3 regions of the Amycolatopsis sp. WAC 01375 genome follow, and region 1 is predicted to be linked to each of the others. Evidence: riboswitches for the same ligand, from Rfam matches in the RefSeq annotation. Region 1 holds a riboswitch; each other region holds the start of a gene.

Region 1 (7,689 bases):
AGCGCCGGGGGTCGGTTTCGTCGCGGTGGGCGGGGCGAAGAAGCTCGACCTCTTCCGCCGGGCGGGCCACGCCACGATCACCTTCCGCCGCGGCTGGGAATGGGCGGCGGTCCAGGGGACCGTCCACCTCATCGGCCCGGACGACCCGGACCCGGACTTCGACCCGAGCGGGCTCCCCGGGCTGCTGCGCGAGGTGTTCATCGCGGCGACCGGGACCCACGACGACTGGGACGAGTACGACCGCGTGATGGCCGCCGAACGCCGCGTCGCCGTCTTCGTCACGGCGAACCGCATCAGCGGGAACCGCTGACACGAAAAGGCCGCCCGGATCGTGCCCCGGGCGGCCTTTTCGTCTGCCGTTACTGCTTCTTCTTGCCTGAGTCCTCTGTGGACAGCGCGGCGACGAAGGCTTCCTGCGGGACCTCGACCCGGCCGACGGTCTTCATCCGCTTCTTGCCTTCCTTCTGCTTTTCCAGCAGCTTGCGCTTACGCGAGATGTCACCGCCGTAGCACTTCGCGAGCACGTCCTTGCGGATCGCGCGAATGGTCTCGCGGGCGATGATGCGGGCGCCGATGGCGGCCTGGATCGGCACCTCGAAGTTCTGCCGCGGGATCAGCTCGCGAAGCCGGTTCACCATGCGGTTGCCGTAGTTGTAGGCGTCGTCCTTGTGCACGATCGCGGAGAAGGCGTCGACGCCCTCGCCCTGAAGCAGGATGTCCACCTTGACCAGATCCGCCGCCTGCGCGCCGGCCTCTTCGTAGTCCAGCGACGCGTATCCGCGCGTCCGCGACTTCAGCGTGTCGAAGAAGTCGAAGATGATCTCGCCCAACGGCAGGTTGTAGCGCAGTTCGACCCGGTCCTCGGACAGGTAGTCCATGCCGAGCAGCACGCCACGCTTGTTCTGGCACAGCTCCATGATCGTGCCGATGAACTCCGACGGCGCCAGGATGCTCACCTTGCTGACCGGTTCGAGCACCTTGTCGATCTTGTTCCCGGTCGGCCAGTCCGACGGGTTGGTGACGTGGATCTCCTTGCCGTCGTCCAGCACCACGTCGTAGACCACGTTCGGCGCGGTGGAGATCAGGTCGAGGCCGAACTCGCGCTCCAGCCGGTCGCGGGTGATCTCCAGGTGCAGCAGGCCGAGGAAGCCGCAGCGGAAGCCGAAGCCGAGCGCCACCGACGTCTCGGGCTCGTAGTCCAGCGCGGCGTCGTTGAGCTGGAGCTTGTCCAAGGCCTCGCGCAGGTCCGGGTAGTCCGACCCGTCCACCGGGTACAGGCCGGAATAGACCATCGGCTTCGGCTCGCGGTAGCCGGCGAGCGGCTCCTTCGCGCCCTGGCGCTCGGAGGTGACGGTGTCACCGACCTTCGACTGCCGGACGTCCTTCACCCCGGTGATGAGATAGCCCACCTCGCCGACGCCCAGCCCCTTGCTGGGCTTGGGCTCCGGCGAGATGATCCCGACCTCGAGGAGCTCGTGGGTCGCGCCGGTGGACATCATCTTGATCCGCTCGCGCGGCGTGATCTTGCCGTCGACGACCCTGATGTAGGTGACGACGCCCCGGTAGGTGTCGTACACCGAGTCGAAGATCATCGCCCGTGCCGGAGCATCGGCGTCACCCTCCGGCGCGGGCACCTGCTTCACCACCGCGTCGAGCAGGTCACCGACGCCGACGCCGGTCTTGGCCGACACACGCAGCACGTCCGAGGGCTCGCAGCCGATGATGTGCGCGAGCTCGGCGGCGTACTTGTCCGGATCCGCCGACGGCAGGTCGATCTTGTTGAGCACCGGGATGATCTGGAGGTTGTTCTCCAGCGCGAGGTACAGGTTGGCGAGCGTCTGCGCCTCGATCCCCTGCGCGGCGTCGACCAGCAGGACGGCGCCTTCACACGCCTCGAGCGCGCGGGAGACCTCGTAGGTGAAGTCGACGTGGCCCGGCGTGTCGATCATGTGCAGGACGTGGTCCTGCCCGTCGACCTTCCAGGGCAGGCGCACGTTCTGCGCCTTGATGGTGATCCCGCGTTCCCGCTCGATGTCCATTCGATCGAGGTACTGAGCCCGCATGGCCCGTTCCTCGACCACGCCGGTGAGCTGCAGCATCCGGTCGGCCAGGGTCGACTTGCCGTGGTCGATGTGCGCGATGATGCAGAAGTTCCGGATGAGCTCCGGGGGCGTGAAGGTCGTGTCGGCGAACGTCGTCAACGGGTTTCCTCGCGAAGGTCGGGGTGTGCCACCTCTATGGTCCCATGCCGCTCCGGGTGCGGGTGGGGGTCATCCCCGATGCGGCCCGTGGTGAGCTGTGGTGCCCTCGAAGTATGAGTACTTCACTGTCCCAAATGCTCGATCGCACGTTCGGCCATCCCAGGGGACTGCTCGGCCGGTTCGGCGGCCTGGCGATGGCGCACGGCAACGCCGCCACCGAACTTCGCATCGTTGAACTGGCGTCGATCGAGTCCGGCGAAACCGCGCTGGTCGTCGGCCCCGGCCCAGGAGTCGGCCTCCAGGCCGCGGCCGAACGCGCGGACCGTGCGGTCGGCGTCGACCCCTCTCCGGAGATGCTCGCCCGCTCCCGTCGCCGCTGCGGCGACAAGGTCGAGCTACGGCGCGGCGCCGCGGAGTCCACCGGTGAGCCCGACGAGAGCGTCGACGTGATCCTGAGCGTCAACAACGTGCAGCTGTGGGAAGACCGGGCGGCCGGTTTCGCCGAGCTGTTCCGCGTGCTGCGGCCCGGCGGCAGGCTGCTGCTGTCTTCGCACGAGAAGTGGCTGCCGGTGTCCCGGCACGAGCTGGCCGACGAAGCGGCCGCCGCCGGCTTCACCGACCTGCAGACCTGGACCTGGGACCCGCCGGGCTTCGGCGCCTCGCTCGCCGCTCAGCTGCGCGCGATCAAGCCGCGGTCCTAACGCGGGTCGGTGCGCAACGGATGCTCACGCGGCACCTCGACCAGCACGATCCTGGTGCCGTCCGGATCGGCGATCCACGCTTCGTCCAGCCCCCAGGGTTCACGACGCGCCCCGCGGACCGGTTCCAAGCCCTTCGCCGCGAGCTCCGCGAGCGCCGCGGACAGATCCCGGACCTGGAGCCACAAGGCGACGTCAGGGGTCGGGCCGGTCTCCCCGGTACCGACGATCTCGATCGACCCGTTCCCGGCGAAGAACACCGTCCCGCCGGGGAACTCCTTGTCGATCGCCAAGCCCAGGGTGTCCCGATAGAACGCCGTCGACACCTCGAGGTCCTTCGGGTGGATCAGCACCCTGCTGCTCAGCACGTCCATGACCCCATCCCTACCGGACGGGTTCAGGCCATCGCAATCGCGGTGATCCCGGCCAGCACCACCGCCGACCCGGCCAGCCTGCGGACGGCGTTCGCCTCCCCCAGTACCAGCCAGGCGGCGAGGCCGCCCAGGACGATGCTCAGTTCGCGCGCGGGTGCGATGAGGCTCACCGGAGCGATCTGGAGGGCGTAGAGGACCAGCAGGTAGGCGACCGGTGAGAGCAGGCCGACGATGAGGATTTCGCGCTTGTGCTCGCGCCACAGCCACGCGACCTCCTCGCGGTCCTTCAGCGCGTACGGCGCCATGAGCAGGCTCTGCACGATCGCACCGGTTCCGAAATAGATGATCGGCGGGACACCGAGGCCGGTGACCGAATGCGCGTCCCACAGTGTGTAGGCGGCGATCGTGACCCCGGTCAGCAGTCCGTAGGCCACGCCTTTGCGGCGAGCGACGCGATCGGCGGCGTCGGCATGCGCCGGTGCGCGTCCGGTACCGATGACCAGCACGCCGGCGATCACGAGGAACGCGCCGATCAGGCCGAGCACCCCTGGCCGCTCGCCGAGCAGCACGACGGCCGCGAGCACCGAGAGCAGCGGCCCGGTACCGCGGGCGACGGGATAGACGACGGACAGATCGCCGACGGCGTAACCCCGTTGGAGGACGATCCCGTAGGTGACGTGGAACACCGCCGTAACCACGGCCGCGAACAGCCAGGTCCACTGTGGACGTTGCGGCTCCACCGCCAGTGAGACCGCCATGACGGGTACGAGAAGGATCGCGGAGAGGCTGTAGTAGGCCCAGACGAACCGGGCTCCGCCACGGCGGATCCGCTTGGCTGCCAGATTCCAGCCCGCGTGGATGACTGCGGCGATGACGACCAAGGACAGAGCGGTGGCGTTCACGGCGGACCTTCCCGTTTTCCGCGCATGCGGAAAACACCGGTCCTCCAGGCTTTTGTCCCGTCAGATGAACGGCAGCGCTTCCGGCCCCGCCGATGGTGCCGCTCGGACCTGTCCCCTCTGCCCTGATTATGTGTTTCGCTGAACGGGCAGGCGGCGGAACCCTAGGCACTACGATCTTCACCGTACCGCAATCCCCCTCCCCAGGCGGCCGTGAGCGGCCCCGGGGCGGCTGTTAAGATTGCCTCTCACCGTCGTGTGGCATTCCGTCATGGAGGAAACCCGCGCCGCTCTCACGAGCATGCAGGGCCGGTCACAGCGCGGCGGCGAAACCACCGAGAGATTCAAGAGGAGCGCCCCCGTGGCCAACATCAAGTCGCAGATCAAGCGCATCACCACCAACGAGAAGGCGCGTCAGCGCAACCAGGCGATCCGGTCCTCGGTGAAGACCGCGATCCGCAAGTTCCGCGAGGCAGCCGACGCCGGCGACAAGGCCAAGGCCCTGGAGCTGCAGAAGGACGCGGCCAAGAAGATGGACAAGGCTGTGACCAAGGGCGTTCTCCACGCCAACCAGGCCGCCAACAAGAAGTCCGCGCTCGCGAAGCGCGCGAACTCTCTCTGATCGGCTTTCGAAGGGCCCCGGCGACTCACGTCGCCGGGGCCCTTCGCCATGTTCAGCGGCTTGTACCGTGGGCGTCGACGACCTCAAGCACGGCGCGTTCCAACGCGTACTCCGGGTTGGCCGCGACCCCCTTGACCTCGGCGTTGAGCCGGGCGACCACCCGCATCGCGGTGGCCAGACCGTCCTGACCCCAGCCTCGGGCCTGCCCCTGCGCCTTGCGCACCTTCCACGGCGGCATCCCCAGCTCGCCGGCCATCTGGTTCGGGTTCCCGCGACCGGCGCCGGACACCCGCGCGATCGTCCGGACCGCGTCGGCGAGAGCGTCGGCGACCAGCACGTGCGGCACGCCCAGTTGCATCGCCCAGCGCAGCGATTCGAGCGCCGCGGCCTTGTCACCGGCGACGGCCTTTTCGGCGACGGCGAATCCGTTCACGTCCGCGCGGCCCCGGTGGTAGCGGCGGACCGCCTGCTCGTCGACCGTTCCGCCCGCGTCCGCGACGAGCTGGGTCGCGGCCGACGACAACTCACGCAGATCCGAGCCGACCGCGTCGATCAGCGCGAGCACGGCCGCACCGTCGATCTTCCCGCCGACCCGGCGGACCTCGTTGCGGACAAAGGATTCCCGCTCAGCGGCCTTGGTCAGTTTCGGGCATTCGACGACCTCCGCCCCTGCCTTCTTCAAGGCGGCGGGGAGCGCCTTCGCGGCCTTGCTCCGACCGCCTCCGCTGTGCACGACGACGAGCACGATGCCGTCGGCGGGCGCCTTGACGTAGGCCATCACCCCGTCGGCGAGCTCCTGCGAAATGTCCTGCGCCGATTCGAGGACGATCACCCTGCCTTCCGCGAACAGCGAGGGGCTGACCATCTCCGCGAGCGCCGGGACTGTGAGGTCCGACACCCGGATCCGGGTGAGATCCGCCGTCGGATCGGCGGCTTTGGCCGCATCCGAAGCGCCGCGGACCGCGCGTTCGATCAGCAGCTCTTCCTCACCGAGAACCAGGACCAGCGGCGATGGGGCGGAAGCTTGCGTCGTCACGGTGACGATCCTGCCACTCGTCCTCTCGTGTGCTTTGTCCGGTGATGTGTTCCGGGCACGGTGGCCCCACCTGAGGCTCATGTCGTACGGTGTTGGCGAGGCGACGCGATGACACGCGTGCCGACAATCGAATACCGCTCATCCAGAGGGGCAGAGGGAACGGCCCGACGAAGCCCCGGCAACCGGCGTCAGCCTGTCATTCCGCGATCGCGGGATAGCTGACGAACACGGTGCCAATTCCGGCCCGCCACGGCGGGGCAGATGAGGAAAGGACCTCGCGATGACCGCAACCCTCGGCACGACCTCCACCACCAAGACCCCGGATCTCGGACCGGCCGTCGAACTGGTGTCGAAGGAAGAGGGACACCGGCAGCCGCTCGCCCCCGAATTCGTTTCCGCCGAGGACTTCTCGCCGCTCGAAGTCGCCTACGACTTCGGCCGCGTGCGCCGCGAGGACATCGAAGCCGGACCGAAGAACATCTGGCGCTACAAGAAACTCCTTCCCGTTCCGTCGAACGTCGAAGAAATCCCCAACACCGAACCCGGCGCCACCCGGCTCATCCAGGCCGACAGGCTCGCGAAAGCCTTGGGCGTCAAGAAGGTCTGGGTCAAGGACGACACCGGCAACCCCACGCACTCGTTCAAGGACCGTGTGGTCGCCGTCGCGCTGGCCGCCGCCCGCGAATTCGGCTTCGACGTGCTCGCCTGTCCGTCGACCGGCAACCTGGCCAACGCCGTCGCCGCCGCGGCGGCCCGCGCCGGCTGGCGGTCGGTCGTGCTGATCCCGAAGACCCTCGAGCGCGCGAAGATCCTCACCACCGCCGTGTACGACGGCGACCTGATCGCGGTCGACGGCAACTACGACGACGTGAACCGGCTCGCCACCCAGCTCGCCGCCGAGCAGGAGAGCTGGGCGTTCGTCAACGTGAACGTCCGGCCCTACTACTCCGAAGGCTCCAAGACGCTGGCCTTCGAGGTCGCCGAACAGCTCGGCTGGCGGCTCCCCTCCCAGATCGTGGTCCCGATCGCCTCCGGTTCCCAGCTCACCAAGGTGGACAAGGGTTTCCGCGAGTTCGGGCAGCTCGGTCTCGTCGACGAGACGCCGTACAAGGTGTTCGGCGCGCAGGCCACCGGCTGCTCCCCCGTCTCGGCGGCCTTCCGTGCGGGCCACGACGTCGTCCAGCCGGTCAAGCCGGACACGATCGCCCGGTCGCTCGCGATCGGCAACCCGGCCGACGGCCCCTACGTCCTCGACGTGGTCAACCGCACCGGCGGCGCGATCGAAGACGTCACCGACGAAGAGGTCGTCGAGGGCATCCGGCTGCTCGCCCGCACCGAGGGCGTCTTCACCGAGACCGCCGGTGGGGTCACCGTCGCGACGGCCAAGAAGCTCATCGAGACCGGCAAGCTCAACCCGGACGAGGAGATCGTCCTGCTGATCACCGGTGACGGCCTGAAGACCCTCGATGCCGTCGAGGGCAAGATCGGCCCGAAGGCCACCGTCAGCGCCTCAGCCGACGCGGTCCGCGAAGCACTCGGCATCTGAGACCTGTTGGCGGAGCTGAGGACGGGTTCGCCAACAGGACATAACGCGTGAACCCGCCCTGGTCGAAGGCCCGCTATCGCGGTGGCAGGACGCCCTGACCGCCCATAAGGACGTGTTCAACCAGATCGCGTCCTGTCGACGTCGATCGCGGCGCGGATTCACCGACAGGCACTGAGTTCCCGCCCGGCCCGCCTCAAGAACGAGGCGGGCCGCGGGGCTCACCCCGGCGCAGCAAGGCAAGTCCCCGCGCGTCGGCGACGACCGCGGTGTCGCCGTCAGTGTCCGTTCTGGCGATCGACGCGCCGACCGTGGC
Region 2 (7,689 bases), on a different contig from region 1:
CGAGGCCGACGGCCTGACGCTGACCGGTCGCGGACGCGAGGTGCTCGGCGGGCTCGGGGTGGAGATCGCCGACGGCCGCCGCCCGATACTGCGCGACTGTCTGGATTGGACGGTCCGGCGTGATCATTTGGCGGGCCGGGCCCCCGCGGCGCTACTGTCTCACGCAGTGAGTGCCGGCTGGTTGTCCCGTGAGGGCAACCGCGCGGTGAAAGTCCTGCCCGCGGCGGAGAAACCGTTCGCGGACCTCGGTGTCGACCTGGTGGCCCTGCGCAGTCCCTAGTGGACAGTCTGTAACACAGGCTATCCGGACGCTTTCCGGCCGGTACACGAACGAGTGACGACCACCGCCTCACTATTCTGGAGCCCTCACGGCGGCCGGACGGGAGGCGACATGGAGCAGCTCCCGCTCATTCTCGGTACCGGTGGTGCGGTGCTCCTCGTCGCCGTGATCGCCGTCCGGGTGTCGATCCGGGTCGGCCTTCCCTCGCTGCTGCTGTACCTGGGGATGGGGGTCCTGCTCGGCGAAGCCGGGTTCGGCATCCAGTACGACAACCCCGAGCTCACCCAGTCACTCGGCCTCGCCGCGCTGGTGATGATCCTTTCCGAGGGTGGCCTCACCACCCGCTGGACGGCCGTGAAACCGTCGCTGGGCATCGGAATCGCACTGTCCACAGTGGCCGTCGTGGTGAGTATCGCGGTCACCGGCGCGGCCCTGCACTGGTTGCTGGGCCTGGACTGGCGGATGGCGTTGCTGTGGGGCGCGGTGCTGGCCTCGACCGACGCCGCCGCGGTCTTCTCCGTGCTGAGATCGGCGGGGATCGGCAAACGGCTGGTCGGCGCGCTGGAGATCGAGTCGGGGATCAACGACGCCCCGGCCTACATCGCCGTCGTCGTGCTGGCCGAGGGCGCGACCGTCGACTGGTCGCTGCCGCTGCTGGTGGTCTACGAACTGGCCGCCGGCCTGGTGATCGGCCTCGCGTTCGGCTGGGGTGGGGCGTTCGCGCTGCGCCGGGCGGCGCTTCCCGCCACCGGTCTGTACCCGTTGGCCACGGTCGCGGTCTGCGTCGTGGCGTACTCGAGCGGTCAGCTCGCCCACGCGTCGGGCCTGCTCGCCACCTACGTCGCGGCACTGGTGCTGGGGAACTCGAAGCTGCCGCACCGGTCGGACACGCTGTCCTTCGCCGAGGGGCTCGGCTGGCTCGCGCAGATCGGGCTGTTCGTGCTGCTCGGCCTGTTCGCCTCGCCGAGCAGGATCCTCGAAAGCCTGGTCCAGGGCCTGGTCGCGGGCGCGGTCGTGTTGTTGCTCGCCCGTCCGTTGTCGGTGGTGCTCTCGGCGCTGCCGTTCAAGATCCCTTGGCGAGAACAGGTGTTCCTGTCCTGGGCGGGCTTGCGCGGGGCGGTCCCGATCGTGCTCGCGCTGATCCCCCTGTCGTCGGGGGTGCCCGGCGCGCAGGAGCTGGTCGACGCGGTGTTCGTGCTGGTCATCGTGCTGACGCTGCTCCAGGGCGCGACGCTGACCCCGCTCGCGCGCGTGCTCGGACTCGCCCAGCACACCGAAGCGCACGAGATCGACGTCGACTCCGCCCCGCTCGACGAGATGGGCGCGGAACTCCTGCAGGTCCGGATCAACGCCGGATCCAAGATGCACGGCGTCTACCTGGCCGAACTACGGCTGCCCATCGGGGCGACGATCAGCCTCCTCGTCCGTGACGGCACCGGCTTCACGCCCAACAAGAACACCCGGCTCCAGGAACGGGATCAGTTACTCGTCGTGACCACCGCCGAAGTCCGTGACGCGGCCGAGCGGCGCCTGCGGGCCGTCGACCGCGCCGGACGCCTCGCCAGGTGGAAGGGCGAATCCGGCCAGTAGGTCACGGCCCGGCACCAGCTGTTCGTCGGTTGATCTCAGATAATTCTTCCCTTGCGTCCTCCTTTTGGATTACTTTCCCGGCAATCGACTCCATCGAATGGGTGAGTGTCGCGGGGTAAGGAGTACGCAAGGTGACGAAACTTCCTGTGCGGTTCGCCGGTCTGGGGGTCGCCGCGGCACTCGCCGGGGTGGTTCTCACCGCCCCGGTGGCGACAGCGGCCGGCGCGTTTCCCGTGTTCGGGCTGCCCTTCGAAACAGGCCAGTCGGTCTACTCGGCGGGGATCCACTCGGACAACGGGACCTCCGGCGTGAAGAACGCCATCGACTTCAGCCCCGGCGACCGGACCGTTCGCGCCCCGCTGGCGGGCACGGTCCGGATCCAGCACTGCGACGGCGGCGACTGGGTGACCGTCGACCACGACGGCGGCTGGCGGACCGGGTACTACCACCTGGAAGGCATCGCGGTCACCGACGGCCAGAAGGTCGCCCCTGGCGACGCACTCGGCCGGACCGGTAACGCGCTGCCCTGCGGTGGCAGCAGCACCGGCGCCCACGTGCACTTCACCCTGTGGACGCTGCCCGCGGCCGCCGCGCAGGGCGGCGACTCGCGCGACTTCGGCGTCGGCGCGGGCAACTGGAACGGCATGTCCTACGACGAGGTCTCCACCAAGGTCGCGGCGGCCTACGGCGAGGCCGTCGACGGCAAGACCTTCGGCGGCTGGCAGTTCACCGCGGGCACCGATCAGTACTCGGGGACCGCGACCTCGGTGTCCTCCCGCGCGATCGTCCCGCTGCCCGGCCGATTCCGCGCCTGACCTGCCGCAATTCGGCACCTGATTGCGCTGGTCCAGGCCGCGAACCAGCGCAATCAGGTGCCGAATTGCGGGTTTCCTCGCTTGCGGAGCACGTGAGCGGCGTCTCAAGATGCGGACGAGGGGTGGCTCGATCGCCTGCCCGTCCGCTAACTTCGTCCGTAGGTCACGAGTGTCAGCGTCAAGCCCCGGCTAGCTGACCGGCAACCCTCCTTCCGCGGTGGGGTGCCCCGGGTGAGGACCTGGCTCGTCGCGTGGTGCGACGGGCAAGCGCGGGATCCTCGTCGGGTCCCCTGGCCCGGAGGATGACGATGACTCTCGCTATCGAACGCACCAACACCCCCGCCGCTGTCGCGGAAACCGTTGCCACACACGAAATCCCGACGGTCGCGTGCGCCGATCTGCGGGTCCCGCTGGTGACCGGCGGCGGCAGTGACCATATCGGATACGCCAACCTCGACCACGCGGCGAGCGCCCCCTGCCTGGACAAGGTGCGTGCCGCCGTCGACGAATTCCTGCCCTGGTACGCCAGCGTGCATCGCGGCGCCGGGTTCGCTTCGCAGATCTCCACCAAGCTTTACGAGCGCACGCGCGGAATCCTGCGGGACTTCGTCGACGCGCGGTCGACCGACGCCGTCGTGTTCACCCGCAATACCACCGATTCCTTCAACCTTCTCGCGCGCAGCCTGCCGAAGCACACGTCGGTCGTCGTGTTCGACACCGATCACCACGCCGCGCTGCTGCCGTGGCGGGGCCCGAACGTCCGCCGGATCCAGACCCCTCGCACCCGTCTCGCCGCGGTGTCCGCTGTGGACGAAGCACTCGCGGACTGCCCACAGGGGCCGCGGCTGGTGGTCATCACCGGCGCGTCCAACGTGACCGGGGAACTGTTGCCGGTCAAGGAGATCGCCGCGGTCGCGCGGCGGCACGGCGCCCGGATCGCGCTCGACGCGGCGCAGCTCGCCCCGCATCGGAAGATCTCGGTGCGTGAACTGGACGTCGACTACGTCGCGCTGTCTGGCCACAAGCTGTACGCGCCTTTCGGTGCCGGAGCGCTGATCGGCCGCGCCGACTGGCTGCGCGCCGCCCAGCCGTACCTCGCCGGTGGCGGTGCGACGAAGCTCGTCAACCGTGACTCCGAAAACCTCGGCGTGGTCTGGAATTCCGGCCCCGAGCGGCACGAAGCCGGTTCTCCCAACACCGTCGGCGTCTACGCGCTCGGTGTCGCCTGCGAGACACTGGCCGGGAACTGGGACGCGATCGTCGCCCACGAGGACGAACTGCTGGCGCGGCTGCGTCGCGGTCTCGCCGCGGTTCCCGGATTCGCCGAACTGCGGCTGTTCGACGCGCCGGTCGACAGGGTCGGCACGCTCAGCTTCGTCGTCGACGGGTTCGACCCGGGCTGGCTCGCTGCGGTCCTTTCGGCGGAGTACGGCATCGGCGTGCGGGACGGCGCGTTCTGCGCGCACATCGCCACCAAACGGCTGATCTCCGCCGCCGGTTCGACCGGGCAGCAGGCCGTCCGGGTCAGCCTCGGCCTCGGCAGCACCACCGAACACGTCGACCGGCTCGTGCTGGCACTGCGCCAGATCGTCGCCCGCGGCGCCCGCTGGCAGTACGAGAAGCCCGAGGGCCGCTGGGTGCCGGAGAACGATCCGCGGGAACTGCCCCCGTTCTGCGCCTGACCCACTAGCCTCACCCCGCATGGGGAACGAGCGACCACGTTATTGGTTTCCGCTGGCGTTGCTGGGATTCGCCCAGCTGGCGGTGGTGGCCCTGTCCGTCGGCGCGCGCCGGTCCGAGGGATGGTTCGCCTACGCGCCGTACGCGAACGGCGGCATGTTCGGATCCGTCCACGGCGGGGAGACGAGCCGTGAGGCCCTGACCGCGGTTTCGGTCGTCGGCATGGGCAGGATGGACAACTGGCTGTTCGCCGTCCTCGCGGTCTACCTCGGCACGGTGCTGTTCTACGCGTTCCGGGCGAAGACCGTTCGGTGGTGGAAGGTCGCCGGGATCGCGCTCGGCGGGCTGGTCGCCATCGTGCTGGCGGATCTGGTCGGCTACTGGGAACTCGACATGGACGGCGACGCGCGGAGCGCGGTTCTGCTGACGCTCGGCCTGGTCGGGCTCGCCTGGCTGGAGCGCAGCGTGCTGGTGCTCGTCGTGGCCGCGGCGTTCGTGCTCTGCGCGGTCGTGCTCGCGCGAGGGCAGCTCGCGTTGGTGCTGTCGTCGCTGGTCGCGCTCGCCGGCGCGTTCGCGGCCCTGCTGAGCAGGCCGAAGACAGCCGCCGAGGAGGCCTGAGCGGGCTCAGTGGACAATGGGAGAGTGAGTACAGAGCCCGAAACCGCGCCACCGTCGCCGCCGCTGCCCAAGAAGCGCGTCGCTGTGGTGTTCGCCGTCGCCGCGGTGCTGTGGGGGATCGACCTCCTCACCAAGCAGATCGCCGTGTCCACGCTCGAGGGCAAGCAGCCGGTCGAGTTCCTCGGCGGGCTGGTGTACTTCCAGCTGGTACGCAACCCCGGCGCCGCCTTCTCGATGGCGACCGGGCTCACCTGGGTGCTCGCGCTGGTCGCGATCGCCGTCGTGATCGCCATCGTCTGGCTGTCCCGGCGGCTGCGCTCGGTGGGCTGGGCGATCGGTCTCGGCCTGGTACTGGCCGGTGCGCTCGGCAACCTCACCGACCGGATCTTCCGCGCGCCGGGCCCGCTGCAGGGACACGTGGTCGACATGATCTCCGCGTTCGCGCCGAACGGGCAGGGCTGGGCGATCTTCAACGTCGCCGACTCCGCGATCTGTGTCGGCGGCGTGCTCATCGTGATCCTTTCCTTGCTGGGCAAGGACTACGACGGAACATCCACAAAAGACAAGAAGAAAGCGGCGAGCGAATGAGCGCGCGGATGTTGCCCGTTCCCGATGGGCTCGACGGCATGCGCGTCGACGCGGGGCTGGCGAAACTGCTGGGACTTTCCCGCACGATCGTGGCGGAACTGGCCGAATCCGGCGAGATCCTGCTCGACGGCAGGCAGGCCGGGAAGTCGGACCGGCTGACCGCAGGCGGGCTGCTCGAAGTGACGCTGCCCGATCCGGCCTCGCCCATCGAGGTCGTCGTGGAACCCGTCGAAGGCATGAAGATCCTGCACGACGATGACGACATCGTGGTGATCTCGAAGCCGGTCGGCGTCGCCGTGCACCCGAGCCCCGGCTGGACCGGGCCGACCGTCGTCGGCGGGCTCGCCGCCGCCGGGCTGCGGATCGCGACCTCGGGCGCCGCCGAACGCCAGGGCGTCGTGCACCGGCTGGACGCCGGCACCACCGGCGTTATGGTCGTGGCGAAGAGCGAGCACGCGTACACCGTGCTGAAGCGGGCGTTCAAGGAACGCACCGTCGACAAGGGCTACCACGCCATCGTGCAGGGCCACCCCGATCCGACGCGTGGCACCATCGACGCGCCGATCGACCGGCACCCCCGGCACGACTACAAGTTCGCGGTCGTCCAGGGCGGGCGGCCCAGCGTCACGCACTACGAGGTCGTCGAGGCCTTCCGCGCCGCGTCGCTGGCGCAGATCAAACTGGAGACCGGCCGCACGCACCAGATCCGCGTGCACTTCTCGGCGCTCAAGCACCCCTGCGTCGGTGATTTGACCTACGGTGCCGACCCGGTGCTGGCGCGCAAGCTCGGGCTTTCCCGGCAATGGCTGCACGCGAAGACGCTCGGCTTCGCCCACCCGTCCGACGGGCGCTGGGTCGAGTTCGAATCGGAGTACCCGGACGACCTCGCCACCGCGCTGCGGATCCTGCAGGACGAAAACTAGGCACGATGTGACCGGTGGGGCCGGGCGGCGCGAAGGGCGAGTTCCCTCGGCTGAGCCGCGTGAAGGGGCCTTCACGCGCAGCCGTTGTGACGTGTGGGGTTTCTGTGACGGGGGATCAGTCGTCGATGGACCAGGTCAGCGTGCGCTCGTCCGGCTCGGGCCGGGGCGACCAGCGCACGGCGACCACGCGGGTGGCGTCCGGCAGCACATAGACGGTGTGCCCGCCGAGGGTCTCACCGGGCCGGACGCCGATCTTGTGCGGCGGCCGCGAGGTCAGCGAGACCGGCGCCTTCGCGATCGGCTTGCCGTCCGCGGTGAGCAGTTCGAGGTAGTTGTCCGGAAGCGACACGAACGGGATGTTCCCGCGGTTGGTGATCTCGGTGTGCACGACGACCGATCGTTCGCCGGCCTCCAGCGAGTAGCCCGCCGCGCTGAACAGGTAGTCCGCCGGGTCCTGGACCTCGAGCAACTGGACGGTGAGCTGTTCGCCCTCCAGGCCCTGGGTCTCCATCACGTCACCGGTCCGGCCCTTCTTGCCCTCCGGGGCCGCCTGCGGGGTGACCTGCTGTTCGTCGCCGCGGGCCCAGGACGCGGTCTGCGGCACGCCCCAGGTGCTCATCACCGGGTCGGCGGGCGCCATCGGGGGCGGGGCGAACTGCTGCTGCGGCGGGGCGGGTGGCCGCGGCGGCGGCGCCATCGGCTGGCGCACCGGGGCCGACGGCGGGCCGGGATAGCGCCCCGACGGCGTGCCATGGACGTTGTACGCGCCCGACGGCGTGCCGTGCACGTTGTACGCGCCGGACGGCGTCCCCTGGACGTTGTACGGCCCCGAGGACGTGCCATGGATGTTGTGCGGCCCGGAGTGACCGGGTGGACGCTGGGGCTGCTGTGGTTGTTGAGGCTGCGGGGGCTGCTGAGCCCAGGAGGGCGGCGCCCCGGCGATGGCGGCCCGTAGCCCGTTCGGGTCGCTCTCGACGCCGACGAGCAGCGGCAATCCGCTGCCGGAGAGGGCGACCAGGCGGTACGCGACCTCGCGCGGATCCATCCCGACCTTGGCCGCGAGTTCGTGTACGGCCGCCTTGCCCAGGTCCGCGAGGGCGGCGAGCAAGCGGATGTCCACGGGATCGGTCACGGCCACGTCCGGGAACGCTACCGCCTCGCCTCCGGCGCCGCGTGAAGAGGCCGTCCGAGTGCC
Region 3 (7,689 bases), on a different contig from region 1:
TCCGGGATCGCTGAGCCGCACTGCCCTCTCGGACGCCTCCGTCACCACGGTGTGGGCTTTGGTAGCCCTGGGACCGTGCCTGGGGCGGTCTGGGGCGGCTTACCGGGGTCTCGGCCGGCTCCGCGGGCGGAGGCTGCTCGGTGACCCGCTCCGACGCCTGCCGGGGCAACGGGATGTCCGGGCTGCTTTCCGCGAGATCGACGATCTCCGAGAGTGCGTCACCGCGTCTCTCCGCCGGCGTACGGTCGTCGGCTTCTCTGTTCGGAGCCGGATACGCCCGCGGCACCAGAAGCGCGTTCAGGCGGGCGCCTGTTTCGGGGTCGAGGTTGCCACGCAGGTCCCAACGACCGGTGCGCTTCTGACGCAACCAGAACTCGCTTCGCTGAAGTTTCGGACTGGGATCCTCTTTGGGGTTCCCGTCCGGGTCGAGATGCGCGAGCAACTCCGTCCCCGCCACCGTGACGTCGCGTGGTCTGGCGACGCAGGCGAGCTCGACCAGGCCCTTCTCGGCCTCGTGCCGCGTGCTCGCGGTGAGGTGGTCGGGCAGCCGCTTCATGACGGTGACGATCCGGTCGATGCCGGCCTCGGCCAGCGCTCCGGTGGAGGCCGCGGTACCGGTCAAAGGCGCGACGGGGTCGATCGACGTGCCGTCGCGCACCCGTCTCGAATTGAGCGCGACCGCTCGAGCGGTCACCTTCTGGGCCTCCGCTCGAGGAACCCGAGCCACATGCTCGTAAAAGACGGCGATCGAGTTGTATCCGTAGAGCTCACGGACACCACGGGACTCGATCTCGGCCAGGATCTGGCCGACTTCGGCGATCAGACGTCGCCCTTCGCGTAGCCGTGTCTGCAACTCGTCGAGAAGCAGTTCGGCGTCACCTTCCGGCAGGTTGAGCGGGAAGGCCTTGGGAATGTTTGTGCTGGTCATCCCTCGATTGTCGAGGCAGATTCGAACTAATGCACGGTATCGATCGGGTGGATGATCATTACCCTCCGGGGGCGCCGACCTGCGCGTATCACCCTGGAGTGGGATGGGTGTCAGTTCGAAACGCCACAAGGATGATGGGAGCGGATCACGTCGGACCCCTGCCTGAGGGGGTGAGCTGTTCCCACTCCTCGCGGAGCACCCCGTAGACGACGGCGTCGTGCACGCCGCCGGACCAGCGTCGAGCGCGCCGGAACCGGCCTTCTTCGACGAAACCCAGCCGTCGTCCGACGGCGATCATTCCCGGGTTCCCCGAGAACGTCGCGAAGTCCAGGCGCAGCGTGTCGGTGCGGGAGAACAGGTAAGTCGTCCACAGGCGCAAGGCTTCGGTGCCGAATCCGCCGCCCCAGTACCGCTCGTCGTAGATGACCAGCCCCATCCGCCGCCAGTCGGTCTGCCTGCTTTCCCAGTACCAGCTGACCCTGCCGATCAACCTGCCATCGCTCAGGTCGCACACGGCGAGGCTGGCGCGGGGATCGGGCCGTTCGGCGTTGGTGGTCGTGAGTTCGCTCGCCGTGGATGCGACAGCAGCTGCGGTCGGGGTGCCGAAGTAGGGCCCGTTGGTCGTGTGCCAAGGCCGCGCGGGATCGAGCAGGTCTTCGAGCGATCGGAGATCGGATGGCCGCCAGTCGCGCAGCCGGACTTTCTCACCTTCGAGTACGACGTCGTCCACCGGCCAATCGTGGCTTGCCGAGGCTGACTACGATTGTCGGGTGACTGAACTGCTCGGCCCTGCGGAGATCAGGGCGCTTGCGGCCGAGCTGGACGTACGTCCGACCAAGAAGCTCGGCCAGAACTTCGTGCACGATCCCAACACCGTGCGCCGCATCGTCGATCTTTCCGGGATCGGCGAAGGTGACGTCGTGCTGGAAGTCGGGCCGGGTCTCGGCTCGTTGACCCTCGGACTGCTCGCGACCGGTGCCGAGGTCGTCGCGGTCGAGATCGATCCCGTGCTGGCGAAGCGGCTGCCGGACACGGTGGCCGAACGAGGCGGGGCCGAAAGGCTGAAGGTCGTCGGTGCGGACGCTTTGCGGATCACGGCGGGCGACCTGCCAACGCAGCCGACCGCGCTCGTCGCGAATCTGCCGTACAACGTCGCGGTTCCCGTCGTGCTTCACCTGCTCGCCGAGCTGCCGTCGCTCACCAGCGGCCTCGTGATGGTCCAGACCGAGGTCGCGGATCGGATGGCGGCAGGCCCGGGGAGCCGGACTTACGGCGTGCCCAGCGTCAAGCTCGCTTGGTACGGGAAGACGCGCAAGGTCGCCGCGGTGCCCCGCGCGGTGTTCTGGCCGGTTCCGAATGTGGACTCCGCACTGGTCGCTTTCGAGCGGGGCGAAGTGGTGTCGTCCGTTGACCGGGAGCGGCTGTTCGCGGTGGTGGACGCCGCCTTCTCTCAACGGCGGAAGACTTTGCGTGCCGCGTTGGCGTCATGGGCCGGTTCCGCCGAACGCGCGGGGGAGCTGCTCGAAAAGGCGGGGATCGACCCCAAGACCCGCGGTGAGCAGCTGGATGTGCACGAGTTCGCTCGGATCGCCGCGGCGGCCGTCTGACCGACCGTGGAAGATGTGACCGGCACCGCGCCGACGCGAGTTGGTCAAGGTCAGCACGAGTGCGTAAGCCCTCTTCTGGATCTGCCCGAGTCCGGCACGTCTTAGCAGGCAGCGTCCCTGCCGAGGTCCAAGAGCACCTGTCGCTGTCTCAAAGTATGGGCAGCGAATCCTGTATGATGGACGCGACCAGACGTGTGATCTGCGCCTACGCGCTTGCTTTCATCCAGTGGGATCGGTTTTACTCAGTGAACCATCCCGAGCGACTGAGAGACCTGGCTCGCCGAAGTCGCAGCAACCACCCTCCACAGGGCAGGTGCTACAGCCAGGACCGATGGAGGCTGTGCCTAATGAACAGGGTCACCCACCCGCTCCTGCTGACCAGGCGACGCGTTGTCGATGAAGGTCGCCGCACGGTAAGTGCGTGTCGACGCTCCACCGTTACTGCCTGAGTTCTTTCCCTTATCTCTGAATCCGTCCGTTCCGGACGGTTACTCGGTGACGGTCGGCGCGCTCGAAAGATGCAGCGCCCCATGTGCATGGAGCCCTTCGTGATCACTGTCGAAAACCTGTCCAAATCCTTTCCCCTCAACGGAAATCCGGTCGTTGCCCTGCGCGATGTGAGCGTGGACATCCAAGCGGGCTCGCTATTCGGAGTCGTGGGTCCGGCCGGCTCCGGCAAGTCGACCCTCGCTCGTTGCATCGGCCTGCAGGAGCGCCCCGACCGCGGCGTCGTCCGGCTCGACGGCCTCAACACCGGAACCCTCGACGGACGGCGTCTTCGCGAGATCCGCCGCCAGGTCGGTGTCGTGAGCACCAAACCGGAATTGCTCGCCGAGCGCACCATCGCCGGCAACATCGCTTCGCCGCTCGAACAGCTCGGCCTCGACGGTCCGCAGCGCCGCAACCGGGTCGGCAACCTGCTCGACCTGGTCGGGCTCACCCCCCGGGCGGGGCAGCGGCCGGGCGACCTGACCGAGGGGCAGCTGCGCCGGGTGGCCATCGCCAAGGCTCTCGCCGCCGGGCCGTCCGTGCTCTTGGCCGACGACCCGACCGCGGGCGTGCAGCCCGAGGAGTCCGGCGCGGTCCTGACCGTGCTCGACCGGGCGCGTGCCGAGCTCGGAGTCACCGTGCTGCTCACCACTCCCGACGCCGGCGTGGTTCGCCGTGTCTGCGACGACGTCGCGGTCCTGGAGGCCGGGGCGATCATCGAACGGGGAACCGTGCTCGACCTGGTCTCCGACCCGAACAGCCGGACCGCGCAGGCGCTGCTTCCCGCGATCGAGACCGGGCGGGCACAGGCCTCGAAGTACGACCGCGCGGTGGACGTCGTGCTCGTCGGCTTCGCTTCGGTTGGTGCGCTGCTCCCGGAAGCCGCCGGTCGCTTCGACGTCGAACTCGCCACGATCGGCGGCGGTCTGACCCGGATCGGTGACACGCCGGTCGGCCGGTTCCGCCTCGGTGTGCGCGGTGAGCGCGCGGACGCCGCGCTCGCCTGGATCGCCGAACGCGGCGGCCACGTGACCCACCCGGTCCGCGGACCGCAGGGCGTCGCCGCCTGATTACTCCGCGAACGGGCCGTCCAGGACGAAAGCTGTCCGGGCGGCCCGTTTCGTGTCTGACTCGTCCCGTTCTCTTTTCTCCTGGTGACAGCACAAGTGGAGCGGCCACGTAGTCTTGACTGGTGCTCGCCGTCGTACCGCCTCCAGTGACCGTCAGGGTCCCCGCCAAGGTCAACCTGCACCTGTCGGTCGGTGACGTACGCCCGGATGGCTACCACGAGCTGGTGACCGTGTTCCAGGCGCTTTCCCTGACCGACGAGGTGACCGTCGCGGTCACAGAAGACCCCGGTGTCGAGGTTTACGGCGAAGGCGAAGGTGCCGTGCCGACAGGGGCCAACAACCTCGCCTGGAAGGCGGCGCAGGCACTGGCGGCCCACGTCGGCAAGGCGGACGGCGAGTCCAAGATCCGAGTGGTGCTGCGTAAAGGCATCCCGGTAGCGGGCGGGATGGCCGGTGGCAGCGCCGACGCGGCCGCGACCCTGGTGGGCCTCGCGTCGCTTTGGAAGCTCGACATTTCCCGAGACGAGCTGGCCGGTATCGCCGCGAAGCTCGGCAGCGATGTTCCTTTCGCGCTCTACGGCGGAACCGCGTTGGGTACCGGCCGGGGCGAGCAGCTGGTGCCGGTCTTGTCGAGGCACACGTTCCACTGGGTTCTGGCGTTCGACCAGCGTGGACTTTCGACTCCGCGGGTGTTCGGCGAGCTGGACAGGTTGCGTGAAGAAGGCAGCCCGCCTCGGATCGGTTCGCACACTCCGGTGGTCGAGGCGCTGGCGTCCGGTGATCCGCGGCAGCTGGCGTTGCTTCTCGGCAATGACCTGCAAGCGGCCGCTGTCTCGTTGCGTCCGGGACTGCGGCGCACGTTGCGGGCCGGGGTCAACGCCGGTGCGCTTGCCGGCACCGTGTCCGGATCCGGGCCGACCTGTGCCTTTCTGTGCGCGGACGCGCAGTCGGCCGTCGAGGTCGCCGCGGAGTTGTCCGGTGCGGGGGTCTGTCGCACGGTTCGTGTCGCGCACGGGCCGGTCCCCGGAGCCCGGCTGGTCGGCGGGGATGACGCGCCGCGACCGTCGCCGCCTCGGGTGCACGCATGAGGGTGTCCGAAATGGACACCGACTAATTCGTTGTGTTGCAAGCTTTTTGGAAAGGATCGGCTGAGGCATGGCCAACTTGGTCAACCTGGAGTCGGTGAGCAAGTCCTTCGGGGTGCGCCCGCTGCTCGACAGTGTTTCGCTCGGTGTGGCGGAGGGGCAGCGTATCGGCGTCGTCGGTCTCAACGGGGGCGGGAAGACGACGCTGCTGGAGGTCCTCGCGGGGATCGCCGAGCCGGATACGGGACGTGTCAGTCAAGTCCGGGGCTTGCGGATGGCCGTGGTCACCCAGCGGACCGAACTTCCCGACGGCAGCACGGTCGGAGATGTCGTTCTGGAGCGCTACGGCGCTGAGCACGAGTGGGCCGCTGACGCGCGAGTCAGGTCCATTATGGATGGTCTGGGAATCACCGCTCTCGGAATCGAGAAGGCGACGGCGAACCTGTCCGGTGGCGAACGGCGCCGCGTCGCGTTGGCGGCGGCCCTCACCGGTGAACTGGACCTCGTCGTGCTCGACGAGCCCACCAACCATCTCGACGTCGAAGGTGTGCGCTGGCTCGCGGATCACCTGCTCAACCGCAGGATCGCGGTCGTGGTCGTTACCCACGACCGGTGGTTCCTCGACACGGTCGCGAGTGTGACCTGGGAGGTCGCCAACGGTCGCGTCGAGCAGTACGAAGGCGGATACGCGGACTGGATCTTCGCGCGGGCCGAGCGGGCGAGGCTGGCGGCGACGGCCGAGGAAAAGCGGCAGAACCTGGCGCGTAAGGAGCTCGCATGGCTGCGTCGCGGCCCGCAGGCCAGGACGTCGAAGCCGCGTTACCGCGTCGAGGCGGCGGAAGCCTTGATCTCCGATGTGCCGGAGCCGCGGGATTCGGTCGAACTTCAGACTTTCGCCCGGCGTCGGCTGGGGAAGACCGTGCTGGAGATCGAGGACGCCACGTTGACCGTCGGCGGCGACCGCACCTTGCTCGATCACGTCACGTGGCGGATCGGGCCCGGCGACCGGATCGGCCTGGTCGGCGTCAACGGGTCCGGCAAGACCACACTGCTCAAGCTGCTCGGCGGCGACACCGAGCCTGAGACCGGACGGCGCATCCAGGGCAAGACGGTCAGCCTCGCGCACCTGCGGCAGGAGCTCGACGATCTGCCGGGTGATCTGCGCGTGCTGCAGGCGATCGAAGAGGTGTCGGGGCGGGTCGTGTTCGGCAAGCAGGAACTCACCGCTTCGCAGCTGGCCGAAAAGCTGGGGTTCCCCGCGTCGAGGCAGTGGACTCCGGTCGAAGACCTTTCCGGTGGTGAACGGCGACGCCTCCAGCTGTGCCGGCTGCTGATGGCCGAGCCCAACGTGCTGCTGCTCGACGAACCGACGAACGATCTCGATATCGACACTCTGCAGCAGCTGGAAGACCTGCTCGATTCGTGGCCGGGCAGCCTCGTCGTCGTTTCGCACGACCGGTACCTGGTTGAACGCGTCTGCGACACGATCGTCGCCCTGTTCGGGGACGGGCAGGTGACGCATCTGCCTGGCGGGATCGAGGAGTACCTGGACCGGCGCGCCAAGAGTCTCGAGAAGGCCGGTGCCGACCGGAAGCAGGGCAACGGGCAGGTTTCCGGTCCCAAGAAGAGCGCCGCGGAACAGCGGGCGGCGCAGAAGGAACTGTCCCGCCTCGAGCGCAAGCTCGACCAGCTGCACGCGAAGGAAGAAAAGCTGCATGCGGCACTCCTCGGGGCGGCCACCGACCCGACGAAGCTCATCGAGCTGAACACCGAACTGAAAGCCGTCGAAACGGAGAAAGAGGAGGTCGAAGCCCAGTGGCTGGAGACCTCCGAAGACGCGGAGTGAGTTCACTCGACGGCGCGCGCGTCTTTCGGCGCGGACAGTAGTGTGACGCGCATGAGTCGGTTCGTGGACACGCTCGTCGCCACCGCGGCGGGGCGAGGTCAGCAGCGGGGAATGGTCACCGGGGAGCCCAAGGAGCCGGTTCGGCGTACGTGGGCCGAGATTCACGAGCAAGCCAAGCGGGTCGCCGGCGGTCTGGTGACTGCCGGGCTCGAGCCCGGCAAAGCGGTGGCGGTCCTGGCGGCGGCACCGTCGTTGATCGCGCCGACGGTTCAGGCGGTATGGCTCGCCGGTGGCAGCGTGACGATGCTTCACCAGCCCACGCAGCGCACCGACCTCGCCGAATGGGCCGAGGACACGGTTCGTGTGCTGCGGATGATCGGCTCCGGCCTGGTGCTGCTCGGTGAGCCGTTCGACCAGCTGGCGCCGGTGCTCACCGAGCACGGCATCGCCTTCCAGGTCATCACCGAGCTGCTCGAGGCCGAACCGCTGGCGGAGCCCGTGCCGACGGCCGAATCGGACACTGCGCTGTTGCAGCTGACCAGTGGGTCGACGGCCGACCCGAAGGCCGTTCGGATCACCTACGGAAACCTGTACTCGAACGTCAAGGCGATGGTCGAACGCGCCGAGTTCGATTTCGACGTCGATGTGATGGTCTCGTGGCTGC

What was found. A riboswitch is a leader RNA that binds a small molecule or an ion and turns the genes downstream of it on or off. The one in region 1 is predicted to bind S-adenosylmethionine.
Region 2: linked by a shared signal. The riboswitch ahead of DL991_RS34870 (aminotransferase class V-fold PLP-dependent enzyme) and the one ahead of thrC (threonine synthase) in region 1 are both predicted to bind S-adenosylmethionine.
Region 3: linked by a shared signal. The riboswitch ahead of DL991_RS07940 (methionine ABC transporter ATP-binding protein) and the one ahead of thrC (threonine synthase) in region 1 are both predicted to bind S-adenosylmethionine.

What each region holds. Positions count from the first base shown of each region.
Region 1 is NZ_QHHW01000032.1:92,489-100,177, forward strand. It holds gene DL991_RS20265 (pyridoxamine 5'-phosphate oxidase) at 1-310, shown strand, start outside; gene lepA (translation elongation factor 4) at 360-2,201, opposite strand; gene DL991_RS20275 (class I SAM-dependent methyltransferase) at 2,315-2,902, shown strand; gene DL991_RS20280 (VOC family protein) at 2,899-3,273, opposite strand; gene DL991_RS20285 (EamA family transporter) at 3,297-4,175, opposite strand; gene rpsT (30S ribosomal protein S20) at 4,534-4,794, shown strand; gene holA (DNA polymerase III subunit delta) at 4,847-5,830, opposite strand; SAM riboswitch class I at 5,966-6,098, shown strand; gene thrC (threonine synthase) at 6,111-7,376, shown strand; gene DL991_RS20305 (ComEC/Rec2 family competence protein) at 7,570-7,689, opposite strand, start outside.
Region 2 is NZ_QHHW01000053.1:84,187-91,875, reverse strand. It holds gene DL991_RS34885 (helix-turn-helix transcriptional regulator) at 1-280, shown strand, start outside; gene DL991_RS34880 (potassium/proton antiporter) at 392-1,870, shown strand; gene DL991_RS34875 (M23 family metallopeptidase) at 2,002-2,685, shown strand; SAM riboswitch class IV at 2,847-2,961, shown strand; gene DL991_RS34870 (aminotransferase class V-fold PLP-dependent enzyme) at 2,994-4,367, shown strand; gene DL991_RS34865 (hypothetical protein) at 4,387-4,983, shown strand; gene lspA (signal peptidase II) at 5,008-5,571, shown strand; gene DL991_RS34855 (RluA family pseudouridine synthase) at 5,568-6,494, shown strand; gene DL991_RS34850 (AsnC family protein) at 6,610-7,632, opposite strand.
Region 3 is NZ_QHHW01000017.1:119,445-127,133, forward strand. It holds gene DL991_RS07925 (DUF222 domain-containing protein) at 1-928, opposite strand, end outside; gene DL991_RS07930 (GNAT family N-acetyltransferase) at 1,074-1,658, opposite strand; gene rsmA (16S rRNA (adenine(1518)-N(6)/adenine(1519)-N(6))-dimethyltransferase RsmA) at 1,699-2,535, shown strand; SAM riboswitch class I at 2,783-2,873, shown strand; gene DL991_RS07940 (methionine ABC transporter ATP-binding protein) at 3,084-4,094, shown strand; gene DL991_RS07945 (4-(cytidine 5'-diphospho)-2-C-methyl-D-erythritol kinase) at 4,217-5,182, shown strand; gene DL991_RS07950 (ABC-F family ATP-binding cassette domain-containing protein) at 5,250-7,025, shown strand; gene DL991_RS07955 (fatty acyl-AMP ligase) at 7,077-7,689, shown strand, end outside.